Regions from separate parts of the Agrobacterium sp. GW821-FHT14E08 genome, predicted to be linked through region 3. Evidence: riboswitches for the same ligand, from Rfam matches in the RefSeq annotation. Region 3 holds a riboswitch; each other region holds the start of a gene.
What was found. Region 3 has a riboswitch for cobalamin ahead of AC1ROR_RS18570 (DUF1636 family protein). Riboswitches for the same ligand answer to the same signal wherever they lie in the genome.
Positions count from the first base shown of each region.

Region 1: linked by a shared signal. The riboswitch ahead of AC1ROR_RS08845 (CbtB domain-containing protein) and the one ahead of AC1ROR_RS18570 (DUF1636 family protein) in region 3 are both predicted to bind cobalamin.
Region 2: linked by a shared signal. The riboswitch ahead of AC1ROR_RS15195 (ABC transporter substrate-binding protein) and the one ahead of AC1ROR_RS18570 (DUF1636 family protein) in region 3 are both predicted to bind cobalamin.

Region 1 covers NZ_JBXAPJ010000002.1:13,827-18,151, forward strand. Annotated here, with positions in the region: gene pip (prolyl aminopeptidase) at 1-118, shown strand, start outside; gene AC1ROR_RS08825 (GNAT family N-acetyltransferase) at 314-802, shown strand; gene AC1ROR_RS08830 (type 1 glutamine amidotransferase family protein) at 824-1,390, shown strand; gene AC1ROR_RS08835 (hypothetical protein) at 1,562-1,876, opposite strand; gene AC1ROR_RS08840 (CbtA family protein) at 1,881-2,591, opposite strand; gene AC1ROR_RS08845 (CbtB domain-containing protein) at 2,603-2,785, opposite strand; cobalamin riboswitch at 2,948-3,183, opposite strand; gene AC1ROR_RS08850 (c-type cytochrome) at 3,277-4,197, opposite strand; gene AC1ROR_RS08855 (c-type cytochrome) at 4,282-4,325, opposite strand, start outside.
Region 2 covers NZ_JBXAPJ010000003.1:530,835-535,159, reverse strand. Annotated here, with positions in the region: gene AC1ROR_RS15200 (FecCD family ABC transporter permease) at 1-908, opposite strand, end outside; gene AC1ROR_RS15195 (ABC transporter substrate-binding protein) at 905-1,933, opposite strand; cobalamin riboswitch at 2,094-2,328, opposite strand; gene AC1ROR_RS15190 (GNAT family N-acetyltransferase) at 2,449-3,327, opposite strand; gene argE (acetylornithine deacetylase) at 3,554-4,325, shown strand, end outside.
Region 3 covers NZ_JBXAPJ010000005.1:86,310-90,634, reverse strand. Annotated here, with positions in the region: gene cobN (cobaltochelatase subunit CobN) at 1-706, opposite strand, end outside; gene cobW (cobalamin biosynthesis protein CobW) at 710-1,747, opposite strand; gene AC1ROR_RS18570 (DUF1636 family protein) at 1,744-2,169, opposite strand; cobalamin riboswitch at 2,288-2,499, opposite strand; gene cobO (cob(I)yrinic acid a,c-diamide adenosyltransferase) at 2,634-3,251, shown strand; gene AC1ROR_RS18560 (cobyric acid synthase) at 3,253-4,325, shown strand, end outside.

The sequences.
Region 1 (4,325 bases), on a different contig from region 3:
GCTTGCCGCGGCGTGGCCGGGAAGCGAACTAATCATGATCGACGGCGCCGGACATTCCACGGCGGATGCGGGGATGGAAGAAGCCATTGTTTCGGCAATCGCGCGATTTGCGAATTGACCCGCTTGACAGATTACGGATTCGGGCGCATTGCATGTCCCATGATCAACGAACGCGCACCCATCTCCTGCTCGTACTTTTGGGCCTACCTTTAAGGGCGGCTCGACAGATCATATTGTCAACAAGCCGCCGTCAGGCGGCTTTGTTGTTTCTCAAGCGTCCTGACGGCACCGATAAGACCAAAGGACCAAAGAAATGACCGAAGATAGCACCCTTACACTGGAAAGACCGCCCGTCGTCATCATTCGTGGCGCACGCAAGACGGATCTGCCCGAACTCAACGAGATGATCACGCTGCTTGCCTCCTACCACGGCGATGCGGCTGCGATCACGCCGGCGAAACTGGAACGCGACCTGTTCGGCCCCCTGCCCTGGGTGCATGGGCTGGTTGCGGAAGCCGATGGCGCGCTGATCGGCTACGCCCTGCTTCTGCCGCTCTACAGGGCGCAGGAAGGTCAGCGCGGACTTGAGCTGCACCATCTCTTCGTGCGTGACGGCCATCGTGGCCATGGCACCGGCCAGCACCTCGTTTCCCGCGCCCGCGATATCGCCAAGCGGCTGGGCTGCGACTATCTTTCCGTCAGCGCCACGACCGGCAATGTGGCGGCGCATCGTTTCTACGAAAACATGGATTTCGCGCCCCGCCCGGTCACCGGCATGCGCTACATGCAGGCCATCGCCTGATTAAAAACCACGGAGACGGCCATGACACGGATCGCCATTGCGCTCGCGCAGGATTTTGCGGACTGGGAACCGGCGCTGCTTGCTGCCGCAGCACGCAGCTATCTCGGCGTCGAGATCGTTTACGCCACGCCCGATGGCCGGCCGGTAACCTCCATGGGCGGGCTGAATGTGACGCCTGACACGTCCTATGACGCGCTCGATCCTGAGAATATCGATGCTCTCATCGTTCCCGGTGGTCTCAGCTGGGAAAAGGGCACGGCTGTCGATCTTGGCGGGCTGGTGCACCGGTTTCGCGACAGGGACCGGCTGGTGGCCGGCATCTGCGCGGCGGCGAGCGCGCTCGGCGGCACGGGCGTTCTGAACGATGTCGCCCATACCGGCAATTCGCTGGCATCCCACAAGGCCTATCCGGCCTATAGCGGTGAAAACCTTTATCGCGACCAGCCGAAAGCGGTCAGCGATGGCGGCATCGTCACCGCCGCCGGCAGCGCGCCGGTCAGTTTCGCTGTGGAAATCCTGAAACACCTCGGCCTCTTTGGTCCGGAAGCCGAGGCGGAACTTCAGGTTTTTGCGGCAGAGCATCGCTGAGGCGCAGCCGTCTCGGTTGTTTGCACTCCCTCTACTCCCCGTAATTCCGGCCTTGAGCCGGAATCCAGCCGACGCGCGTCCGCGCGGCGAAAAGAGTCTTTTCAGCCCAAAGACTTGGGCTGGCTGGATCCCGGCTCAAGGCCGGGATGACGGAGGTGAGAATAGCGAGGATTATCGCCGATCCAGCACCCGGCACACGCGCGCCGCCGGCTCCTCACCCTCCCCGGCAATCGCCCGGCGAATATCGCGGCTGTTCAGATGCAGGCTGCGGCCGGCGGGCAAATTTGCACGTTTTATCTTGGAAAGGGCTGCCCCGACGAAGGCGGCCTCGTGGTCATGGAAAAAGGTGAGAGCCGCCTCGTGTCCGGGGCTCGGTCCGAGAACCGCCTTGAAGGCAAGACGGTGCACGGCGCAGAAAGCGCCGTGACCGGGAACGGCAAAACGCAGCGCATCGAGTTCCTCACTCCATTCCGCTGCGTCCTGCATGGATTTACGCCTGCTGGAAGCGCTTCAGGAAAAACGCGCTCAATGTTCCAAGCAGAGCCCAGAAAACGAAGCTGGTCACGGTGGCGGCGACGATGAACTGACGCTCGAGCGGCAGCGGTGCCAGCGCATGTTCGCCTTCCGGAGGCAAGGGTGCGCCCACCACATGCGGTGCGACGATCAGCACCAGCGCCAATATGATGGCCCAGGGTTCGCGGCGGAAGGCGATCAACGCAATGCCGCCCGCGGTTGCGGCAACCGTCGCAAGCCACCAGATCTGCCGTGCCTCGAGCGCGGCAGCCGGGCTGCCCGGCAGTTCCGGCGGCAGGCCGATCATCGGGGCCAGCATGACGGCGGCAAAACCGGCAACACCCCAGAGAAGGCCTTCACGCCAGCCGCCATTCGTGCCACGCAGCGAAATGAGGCCGGTCAGCACCAGCGCATAACCGATGGCGGTGAGAACATTGGCGGCGACGGTATAGGCGGTGCGCTCGAAGCCGTCGGCCGGAGCCCAGGCTTCATCGTTATGCTCATGGGCAGGAACGGCAGCACCGGGCGCCGCCGCATCATGGCTGTGGGGTGCTTCGCCGGCGCTTTCATAGGTTTCCGCCTGAAGGATGAGCGGCGTCGTGCCGAAAGCCTGCATGGCCGAAACGGCGAAACCGCCGAGAATGCCGACGAGAACGGCGGTAAAGACGATATTGCGAAAAGACGACATGCGGTTTCCCCTCAATGGCAGGGGAAGGCATTGGCATGGCGCGTGTCATGCGCGGCATTGTGAACGGCTTCCACATGGGAAAAGCCGACAAAACCGACAACAAACAGGCCAAGCATGATCGCCGTCAGCGATTGCGCAAAGCTGGTTGTTTTTGCGGAAACGGCTGAATTGGCCGTATTCTGGTTGATGGACATGGTGACCCCTCTTGCGGCGCGACCCCGCGCCTCTGGACGCGGCCGAACAGCAAAGGCCGTCGAGCCGCATACGATACACTTCACCACGGGGATACGAGACTGACACAGGGAGAAGTTGATCCCACCACCCTGACATTCCGCTCTTCCGGACACCCCGCCGGCATGGATATTTCCGTGATGGCAGGTCTCCTGGCTTACGGGTCAAAACCTGAAACGCCTTCCCGGCATCACCCTCTCTGGAAACCCTGGGTTCCCGGCGAGATGGCTTGCCAGTGGCATTTCGTTTCAGGCTCTCCGCTCACAGTTGCGGGGGCAGCCACGAATGAGGATTTCTCCCTATCGTGTTCCCTTTTCACCTTCCGGAATGCCCGGAAGGAACCATCACAGGATTGTTATCCGATGGGCGGGGTCGGGAGTCAATGGCGCTTACCTACCTCTCCTCCGTCATCCTCCGGTCAGGCCCGGGGATGACGGAGGAGAGGTATCAGGCTCTAACGCGACGGGATCGCCTTCAGATAGGCGGCGATGGCATCGCGGTCATCGGCCGTCAGATGCGCCATATTCTGCTGCACCTTGACCATGGAACCGCCGACGCTGTCGAATTCCGGGGTGAAGCCGGTTTCCAGATAGCTGGCAATATCGGCCGCCGCCCAGGCGCCCATGCTTTGCGAACCGGGGGTGATGTCGGGAATACGGCCCTCGCCTTCCGGATTGGGACCGCCGGCCAGCCATTTATCCGTCTGGAATCCGCCGAGCGCATTGCGCGGTGTGTGGCACTCGCCGCAATGGCCAGGCCCTTCCACCAGATATTGGCCGCGCAGCAATTCGGCATTGGCGTTGGCAAGCTCGACGCGGGGCCGCGCCGAGGGGTCGAAATAAAGGAATTTCCAGCCGCCCAGCGCCATGCGCATATTGAAGGGGAACGGCAGGTCGTGATCCGGCGCGTCGTTCTGGCTGGCGGGCAGGACTTTCAGATAACCGTAGAGGTCGTTGATGTCCTTCTGCGTCATGCGGGCATAGGAGGCATAGGGAAAGGACGGGTAGAGATGTTCCCCGTTCTTGCCGACACCGCGCGTCATGGCATCGCCGAATTCGGCCAGCGTCCAGCTGCCGATACCATGTTGCGGATCGGAGGAAATATTGGGCACATGGAAGGTGCCGAAGGGGCTTTTCAGCGCCTGCCCGCCCGAAAGCATCAAAAGCGCATCGCCCTTGGCATCGGGTGCGGCATGGCAACTGGCGCAGCCGCCCGCCCAGAACAGCGTTTCGCCATTGGCCAGATCCGGCTCGCCAAGGCTCACCCAATGGCTGGGCGCCTGTCGCTCAGGCGCCGTCACCCAGGCGAAAATACCATAACCCGCAACGGCCGCAATCGCGATCCCGCCCGCAAGCTTCGTCCAAATGGAAGACATGCCCCTCTCCCCACTCTCACCTGACTGGGTCAGGTGTCTTTCCAGGCCTGAAAAACGCCGCCGGAAAGCGGCGTTTTGAAAGGATTATTTCTTCAGACGATAGGTCTGATGGCAGGTGCCGCAATCGG
Region 2 (4,325 bases), on a different contig from region 3:
ACGATCATGAAAATCGCGCCGGTCAGCGCCGTCACCGGCAGCAACAGCCCATGGCGAACGCCGACGAAGATGCGCGCCGCATGGGGAATGACGAGGCCAACGAAGCCGATGGAACCGACCAGCGACACCATGACCGCCGTCATGATCGCCGAAACCGAGATCAGCACCGCATAGACCCAGCGCACGGGGATGCCGAGCGAGGCTGCGGCCTGGCCGCCGAAGGCGAAGGCATCCAGCGCGCGGGCGTACCAGAGGCATACCGCAAGACCGGCGAGGCAGACCGGCAGGGCCAGCCACACATCCGGCCAGCGCACGCCCGAAAGATTGCCCAGAAGCCAGAACATGATGCCGCGCGCCTGTTCGGCATTGGCGGATTTTGTGACAATGAACGAGGTCATGGCATTAAAGAGCTGCGAACCGGCGACCCCCGCCAGGATGATGGCGCTGTTGCCGTGCCCGGCCCTGACCGCCAGAAGGCTGACCAGCGAAAAAGCAACAAAAGCCCCGATCAGGGCGCCCGCCGGCATCGTCAGGAACCCGGCGCCGAAGCCCAGAAGCGCCACGGCGACTGCCCCCGTGGAGGCGCCTGCGGAAATGCCGAGAATATAGGGATCGGCAAGCGGATTGCGCAAAAGCGATTGCAGCACCGCACCGGCGAGCGCCAGCGAAGCACCGCAACAGGCGGCGACGACGGCGCGGCTGAGACGGTAGCTCCACACGATGCCCTCATCCAGCGGCTCCAGCGGATAACCCGCGTGGAAGACACGGTTTGCGATGGTTTTCGCCACCACATCGAAGGGAATGGCGGTCTCGCCGATGGCCGCACCAGCCATCAGCGCCACGAGCAGCAGGGCGAGCGCGGCAAAAGCCAGACCCGCCCTGCCGAGATGGACGGAAAAACCGTTCACTTGGCGAGGCCGGCGGCGGAAATCGCCTCGGCCAGCGTTTCGATGCCCTCAATCGTGCGGATCGTCGGGTTCATCGCCTGTGCGTCCATGTCAAAGACGTGTTTGTCCTTGACGGCGGGCATGATGCTGGCAACCGGATCGGTCGCGAGGAACTTGTGTTTGACGGCAACATCGTCGGCGGGGAAACGGCGACGGTCCATCTTGCCGGCGACGATCACGGTCGGATTGGCCTTGGCGATGGTTTCCCAGCCGACGGTTGGCCATTCCTCATCGCTTTCAATGACATTCTTAAGCCCGAGCGCAGACATGATGTAACCTGGCGCACCCTTGCGGCCGGCTACATAGGGATCGATATCGAGTTCGGCGCTGGAGAACCAGAAGACGGCGGAAAGCTTGCCATTCACCGAGGCAATCTTGGCGCGGGCCGCCTCTTCGCGCTTCTTCAGGTCAGCAACGACGTCTTCGCCGCGCTCCTGCACGTTGAATATCTTGGCGAGGTCGCGGACCTCCTGATAGATCAGGTCCATGGTGAAAACGGTGTTGCGCACGCCATCGCCACCGCCGGAATTGTCCTTGCCCAGGCAATCGGCGGGTGATGTATAAACGGGAATACCGAGCTCGGCGAATTGCGCCGGCGTTCCGACAACACCCTCAGGGCCGATCTGCCACTGGAACTGCGTCGTCACAAGGTCCGGCTTCTTGCCGACCACGGCCTCAAAACTCGGATCGTTGTCGGCCAGCCGCTCCACCTTGGCATTGGCCTCCTCGTAACCCTTCAGAACCGGACCGATCCACAGCGCCGTGCCCACTACCCTGTCGGCGACGCCGAGCAGATAAAGAACCTCGGTCGTGCTCTGCCCCACGGATACGGTGCGGGCAGGCGCCTGTTTGAAGGTGATCTCCTGACCGCAGCTGTTGATCGTCAGGGGATAGACCGTTTCGGCAGCCCTGGCGGAAACGGGCAAAGCCGCAAGGGCAGCGGCCAGAAAGCCGGCATAGGGCGGCAGGCGTCTAGAATGCAACATATGTTCTCCAGTCGAAATTAAATCGCTTGTTCCAGAGCAGCAGGCGTTAGAACGCGCAGCAACAGCGGAACGTCTTGTACGGAGAACAACGACGGGACGCAAACCAAATGTTATGAAATAACATTACAATCTCCTCCTCCGGGCTTCCCCGCCCGTAACGATGGTTCATATTTTGACGGCAGGTCTCCTGGCTCACGAATTTGCGCCGTTCATCTGCCTTCCCGCATTCCGCAGAACACAGTGGCATGACGCGTCGAAGCGTCACGAGGATGAACGGCAATCCGCTTACAGTTGCGGGGGCAGCCACGGCATTGGGTCATAATAATCACCCGCACCATGTTCCCTATTAATCCCTTCGCCTTTCGGCCTCAGGAACCGTCGCTTTCTCACATAAGGGGCAAGAGGCGGGGCGTCAATTGCCAAAGCATGTCTGCCGAAAGTGTGAGGGCGGACCTGAGGCAAAGACATGGATCAAACAAAATCCTGAAGCGCATCGCGTGCGTCGGCGCCGCCGTTCAACACAATGAAGGGCCTGCCAGCGCGAAAACTCTGGCGGCACCGGTGCTCACCGGTTGCGGCACGTTTTTCGACATGGTGGTGAGCGTCTCGATCACGACAAGCCCGGATTGCGTTAGAAAATCGGTGAAGGGGCCACCGCTACAACTATTATCGAGGCGCACCAGCTGATCCTCCAGATCGGCAAAATGCCGTCTCACAAGAGCTATGGCATCCGTCTCTTCACTCGCGACCACCGGGCCAACGATGTGACCCCGCCCCGCCGCACGGCGCAGCGCAAAAGCGATGAGACGATCCGCCTCGAACAGACCATAGCCCGTATTCTCACGCAGAAGTCGCTGCAAGACGCCATGGCGGGAAACACCGAAGGCCGCCCGGTCTATCGCCGCCACCTCCGGCAGATGTTCTTCCGATAGCGACTCTATCCTTCGTTTTTTGCCAGATGGCGGCGTCTCGGCAAGGCACCGTGCCTTTCCGCGAAAAAGATGCACTTTTTCCGTATCGCCGGCAAAACCAAGTCTGGAAAACAGCCGCCGCGACACATCCGTGGCGTTCAGCCGAAGGGAGATGGCGGGAAACTTTCCGATCAGTTGCCGCACCAGCCACGGCGCAACGCCCTGCCCCTGCAAGCGTGGAGACACAATGACCATGCCGAGCGTCGCAAAGCCCTGATCATAGGGAAACAGCATGGCGGTTGCGACAACACGGTCGATCTCGTCCAGCGCCGCAAGGCCAACGCCGCACTGGCGCAGAAAACACCATTCATTAGCGTGATATCGCCACCCGACAGCCATGGAGAGCGCATGCAGATGATCGGCATCCACATCGGCAATATCTACCGTCCGCAACTCGAAACTATCGACTTTGAGCAGGTCCATGACAAGCGGCCCTCATCCCCTCCGATACGGAACCTCCGGCCCCACAGCCCGGTCCACGACATCCGAAGATAACCAGCCACACCAGCAGGAATTTTTTGAAAGCACTGGAAGGACACAACAATCTACCGAAATCACCCGCATTTCAGCAGATAAACGCCGCAGACCATTTTAAGCTTTTGCGATGACAATCCGGTCAAGCGCAAGCGGCCGGCCAGCGGAGACGGCCATGAACGCAATCGAAATCCTTGAGCGTCTTGTCGGCTTCCCGTCGGTGGTCGGAACCGCCAATGGCGACATTGCCGGATGGATCGCAGATTATCTGGAGAGCCACGGCGCGAAAGTATCGCTGCTTCCGGGACCGGAGGGTGACCGGGCCAATCTGTTCGCCACCTTCGGCCCGGCCGATGTCGCCGGCTACATCCTGTCCGGCCATATGGACGTCGTCCCTGCGGCAGAACCTGAATGGTCTTCCGACCCCTTTACGCTGAGAACCGAAGGCGACCGTCTTCACGGACGCGGCAGCACCGATATGAAGGGCTTTCTGGCCACGGTTCTCGCTGCCGCACCGGCATTTTCGCGTCTGGCGTTGAAACGGCCCATGCACATCGCCTTTTCCTATGACGAGGAAGCGGGCTGCCGTGGCGTTCCCCACCTCATTGCCAGATTGCCGGCGCTGTGCGCACCACCGGCGGGCGCCATCATCGGTGAGCCAAGCAATATGCGGGCGGTTCGCGCACATAAGGGCAAGGCTGCGGCACGCATCACCATCCACGGACGGTCCGGCCATTCATCGCGTCCCGATCAGGGCGTAAACGCCATCCACCTGATGACCGGCATCATGGCGAGAGCGGTTGGAACAGCGGATGCGCTGATGCAGGGGCCATTCGAGGCGACATTCGAACCGCCCTACTCCTCGTTGCAGGTAGGCACCGTCAAAGGCGGACAGGCGATCAACATCATTCCCGACCTCTGCGCAATCGAACTGGAAGCGCGGGCGA
Region 3 (4,325 bases):
ATGGCGCAAAACCGCGCTGCGATAGTGCGTGAAAAAGCGCGTCCACGGGCGCAGCATCGCCTGCCAGAAGCATGGAGCGGTAAAAGAGAACCGGCAGGATGGCTGCACCGGCGGAGAAACCTGCGCTGGCTTCCCCCTGGTCCACGACACCTTTACCCGGCCGGTAGAAGCCGGCTTTCGGCAGCGGCTGGGCCTCGATATCCGGCCATGCGCCACCGCTTGCAAGCGCCGCAAGACCAGCGGCAAGCCGACCCATATTCTCGCGCCCACCCTCGCGGAAGAAGGAGAGGACAGAGGCCAGAATTTGCCGATCAACGGTTGAGGCCGCCTCGAGTTTTTCGTCCCTCTCGCTGCATTCGCCCGGCAGGAGCAGCAGTTTTATGCCCCGCCGCCGGGCGAGAATGGCAAGCTGTTCAACACCGTAACGCCAGCGCTCCGCGCCACCCAGAATCCGGATAAGAATGACGCTGGCATGTTCCGCCGTCTTTTCGATCCAAAGATCGACCGACATCGGATGGCGAAGCTCGGAGAGGTTCGCGGCGGATAGCGACGGAAGGCCAGGCTCGGCTTGCCGCCACACCTGTTCCAGCCCGGCAAGATCACTCGTTGAAAAAGACATGACCACCACATCCGAACGGGGCTGGTTGAGATCAACCGGCTCGATCAGATCGTCCAGAGACGAGGATGTGGTGGCGAGAATATGCATGGGTCAGGCGGCCAGCATCTGTTCGATCTTTTCGCGGTTGATGCCCTTTTCGCCGATGACGACGAGGCGGCTGCGGCGCTCCTCGCCCGCGGCCCAAGGCCGGTCGTAATAGTGGTTCACGCGGCTGCCGACAGCCTGCACCTGCAGGCGCATCGGCTTTGCGGAAACCTCGATGAAGCCCTTGATGCGCAGGACATTTTCCGCAGCCGCCGTCTCGGCGATACGGGCTGCCAGCGCTTCCGGATCGGTCACGGCCGGCAGATCGATGACGAAGCTGTCGAAATCGTCATGCTCGTGGTCAAGTTCACCATCGTGATGGGTACGGCGATTTTCGATATCCTCTTCCACAGCAAGACCAAGACCGATCAGCACGGCGGGGTCGATGGCGCCATTCGAAGCGACCACGATCTTTGCGGCCTTCGGCAGATGCTCGAGGATATGCGCCTTGGCCTTGTCGAGGCCGGCAACGTCCAGGAGATCGGCCTTGGTCAGCACGATAAGATCGGCGCAGGCGACCTGATCTTCGAATACCTCTTCAACCGGGTCGTCGTGATCCAGCGCCCCGTCATTGGCCCGCTGGGCGGCAAGGGCTTCCATGTCGTGCGCCACCTGCCCTTCGGCAAGGGCGGCACCATCCACGACGGCCACAACGGCGTCCACCGTCACGCGGCTCTTGATCGCCGGCCATTGGAAAGCCTGCACCAGCGGCTTGGGCAGGGCAAGTCCCGAGGTCTCGATGAGAATGTGCTCCACCTTCGGCTGGCGGCTCAGAATCTGTTCGATGGCGGGCTGGAAATCATCCGCCACGGTGCAGCAGATGCAGCCATTGGCCAGTTCGACGATGTTTTCTTCGGGGCAGCTTTCAATGCCGCAGCCTTTGAGGATTTCACCATCAATGCCGATATCGCCAAATTCGTTGACGATGATCGCCAGCCGCTTGCCGTCGAGTTTTTCGAGAAGGCCGCGCAGTAGCGTTGTTTTGCCGGCCCCCAGAAAGCCGGTGACGATGGTGCAGGGAACGCGGTCCAGAAGGGTGCTCATGATCTCTCCTCGGTAAAATCGAATGGGGGAATGCGCGCCACCATGCCGCGCTTCAATGGTTCGGGGCGGCCGCGCCAGGGCATCAGGCCATCGGGAGCGGCAGCCAACAGCCGTGCGCCGGTCAGCAGGTCTTCCGCGTCACCGGGTGTCAGCCCGCCGAATACATAGGACCAGCCATTGGCGCTGCGCAGCACAGCGCTAAGGCCGCGCTTGCAATTGGCAAGGCAATTGACGGAACGAACGATAGTGCCGGATTCTTTCGCCTTCGCGATGACGGCGTCGGCGAGACGCGAACCGGGGCGTGGTTCGGCATTGGGGTCGGCTTCATCGCGACAGCTTCTGCAAACGAAGACGATCACGCCGGACGCCGTTTCGTCTTGCCTATTCTCGCTCGAGCATGAAGATGTCGCTGAAATATCCAAACCGTATCGTTTCCCGCGCCTAGCAAAAATCTCGGGGTGCGGATGTCGAAAACGGCCTACGCGTCGGCGCAAACCGGATGTTCGATCTAACCGACTGACCGGAGCACCCCGCCCGGCAGACGTTTTTCCTGAAACGGCAGGTCTCCTGGCTCGCGGCTCTACACCCAGACACCGCCTTCCCGAACCATATTGAGGGTCCAGTGGCTTTACGGTGCGGGCTTACCGCTTACAGTTGCGGGGGCAGCCACGGAATGACCTTGTCAGGGTGGAACCGTGTTCCCTCTTAGCTTTTCCCGTTGCCGGGAAAAGACCGTCAGTGCCTTACCCTTAGGCTGAACGGGCGTGGGGGTCAATGCCGCGGCCCTGTCCCTCACGCATTGCCGGGTGCGGCAAATTGAGTATAGTCGCCGCTCCGAATGGCAGGGGCATCCGGTCCCGCGCCGCTGGATGAAAAGGAAAACGCGATGACACGCGACATCAGCGACGGCGAAGCCGAACGTCACCGGCAGAAAATGGTCAACCGCAAGACGGTTCAGGATGCTGAAGTGGCCGGGAAGACCATCGAAAAAGGCCTGCTGATGATCAATACAGGCCCGGGCAAAGGCAAATCCACAGCCGCTTTCGGTCTCGCCTTGCGCATGCTCGGCACCGGGCGCAGGGTCGGTGTGGTGCAATTCATCAAGGGTGCATGGTCAACGGGTGAACAGCAGGCCCTGACGCTCTTCGGCGATAAGGTTGTCTGGCGCACCATGGGTGAGGGCTTCACCTGGGACACGCAGGATCTGAAGCGCGATGTCGCGGCAGCCACGAAGGCCTGGGAGGAAGCCAAGGTCCTGATGGCGGACGAGACCATCGGCCTGCTGATCCTCGATGAGCTGAACATCGCGCTCCGTTACGATTACCTGCCGCTGGAAAACGTCGTTGAAACCCTTTCCAGCCGCAGGCCCGATCTGCATGTCATCGTTACCGGCCGCAACGCCAAGCAACCGCTGATCGACGCCGCCGACATGGTGACTGAAATGACCCTCGTCAAACATCATTTCAAGGCGGGCGTGAAAGCACAGGCGGGGATAGAATTCTAACATGGCTGCACGCGTGCTGATGTTTCAGGGAACCGGCTCCGACGTCGGCAAATCGCTGATGGTCGCCGGCCTCGCCCGCGCCTTCGTCAAGCGAGGCCTGTCCGTCATGCCGTTCAAGCCGCAGAACATGTCGAATAATGCCGCCGTCACCGCCGATGGCGGCGAGATCGGCCGCGCACAGGCGCTGCAGGCGCGTGCAGCGGGTGTTCCGCTCTCCGTTCACATGAACCCGGTGCTGCTGAAGCCGCAGAGTGAAACCGGCGCGCAGGTGGTGGTGCAGGGCAAAATCGTCGGCAACGCCAAAGCGGCCGAATATCAGCACATGAAGGCCGGGCTGATGCCGCGTGTGCTGGAAAGCTTCGAGCTCCTGAAAAATCAGGCGGATCTGGTGCTGGTGGAAGGGGCGGGCAGCGCATCCGAAATCAACCTGCGCGCCAACGACATCGCCAATATGGGTTTCGCTCGCGCCGCTGATGCGCCGGTGATCCTGATCGGAGATATCGACCGGGGCGGGGTCATCGCAAGCCTCATCGGCACAAAAACCGTGGTCGAACCAGACGATGCCACAATGATAAAAGGCTTTATCGTCAACCGCTTTCGCGGCGATCCGGCCCTGTTTTCGGACGGCATGCGGATGATTGCGGAAACGACCGGCTGGGCGTCAATCGGGCTTCTGCCCCATTTTTCCGATGCCGCGAAACTGCCGGCAGAGGATGCTCTTGGACTTTCCGGCCCGGCTGGGCGAAAGCCCGATGCAAAGATCCGCATCGCCGTGCCGATCCTGCCGCATATTTCCAATTTCGATGATCTCGATCCGCTGGACATGGAGCCGGAGGTGGAGTTGATCCGCATACGGCCGGGCGACACCATTCCCGCTGATTGCCATCTGGTCCTGCTCTGCGGCTCGAAATCCACCATTGCCGATCTCGCCGTGCTGAAAGCTGCGGGTCTCGATATCGATATCAAGGCCCATGCCAGACGCGGCGGCTATGTTCTTGGGCTGTGCGGTGGATACCAGATGCTTGGAAAAACTATTTCCGACCCTCACGGCATCGAAGGACCGCCAGCGACGGT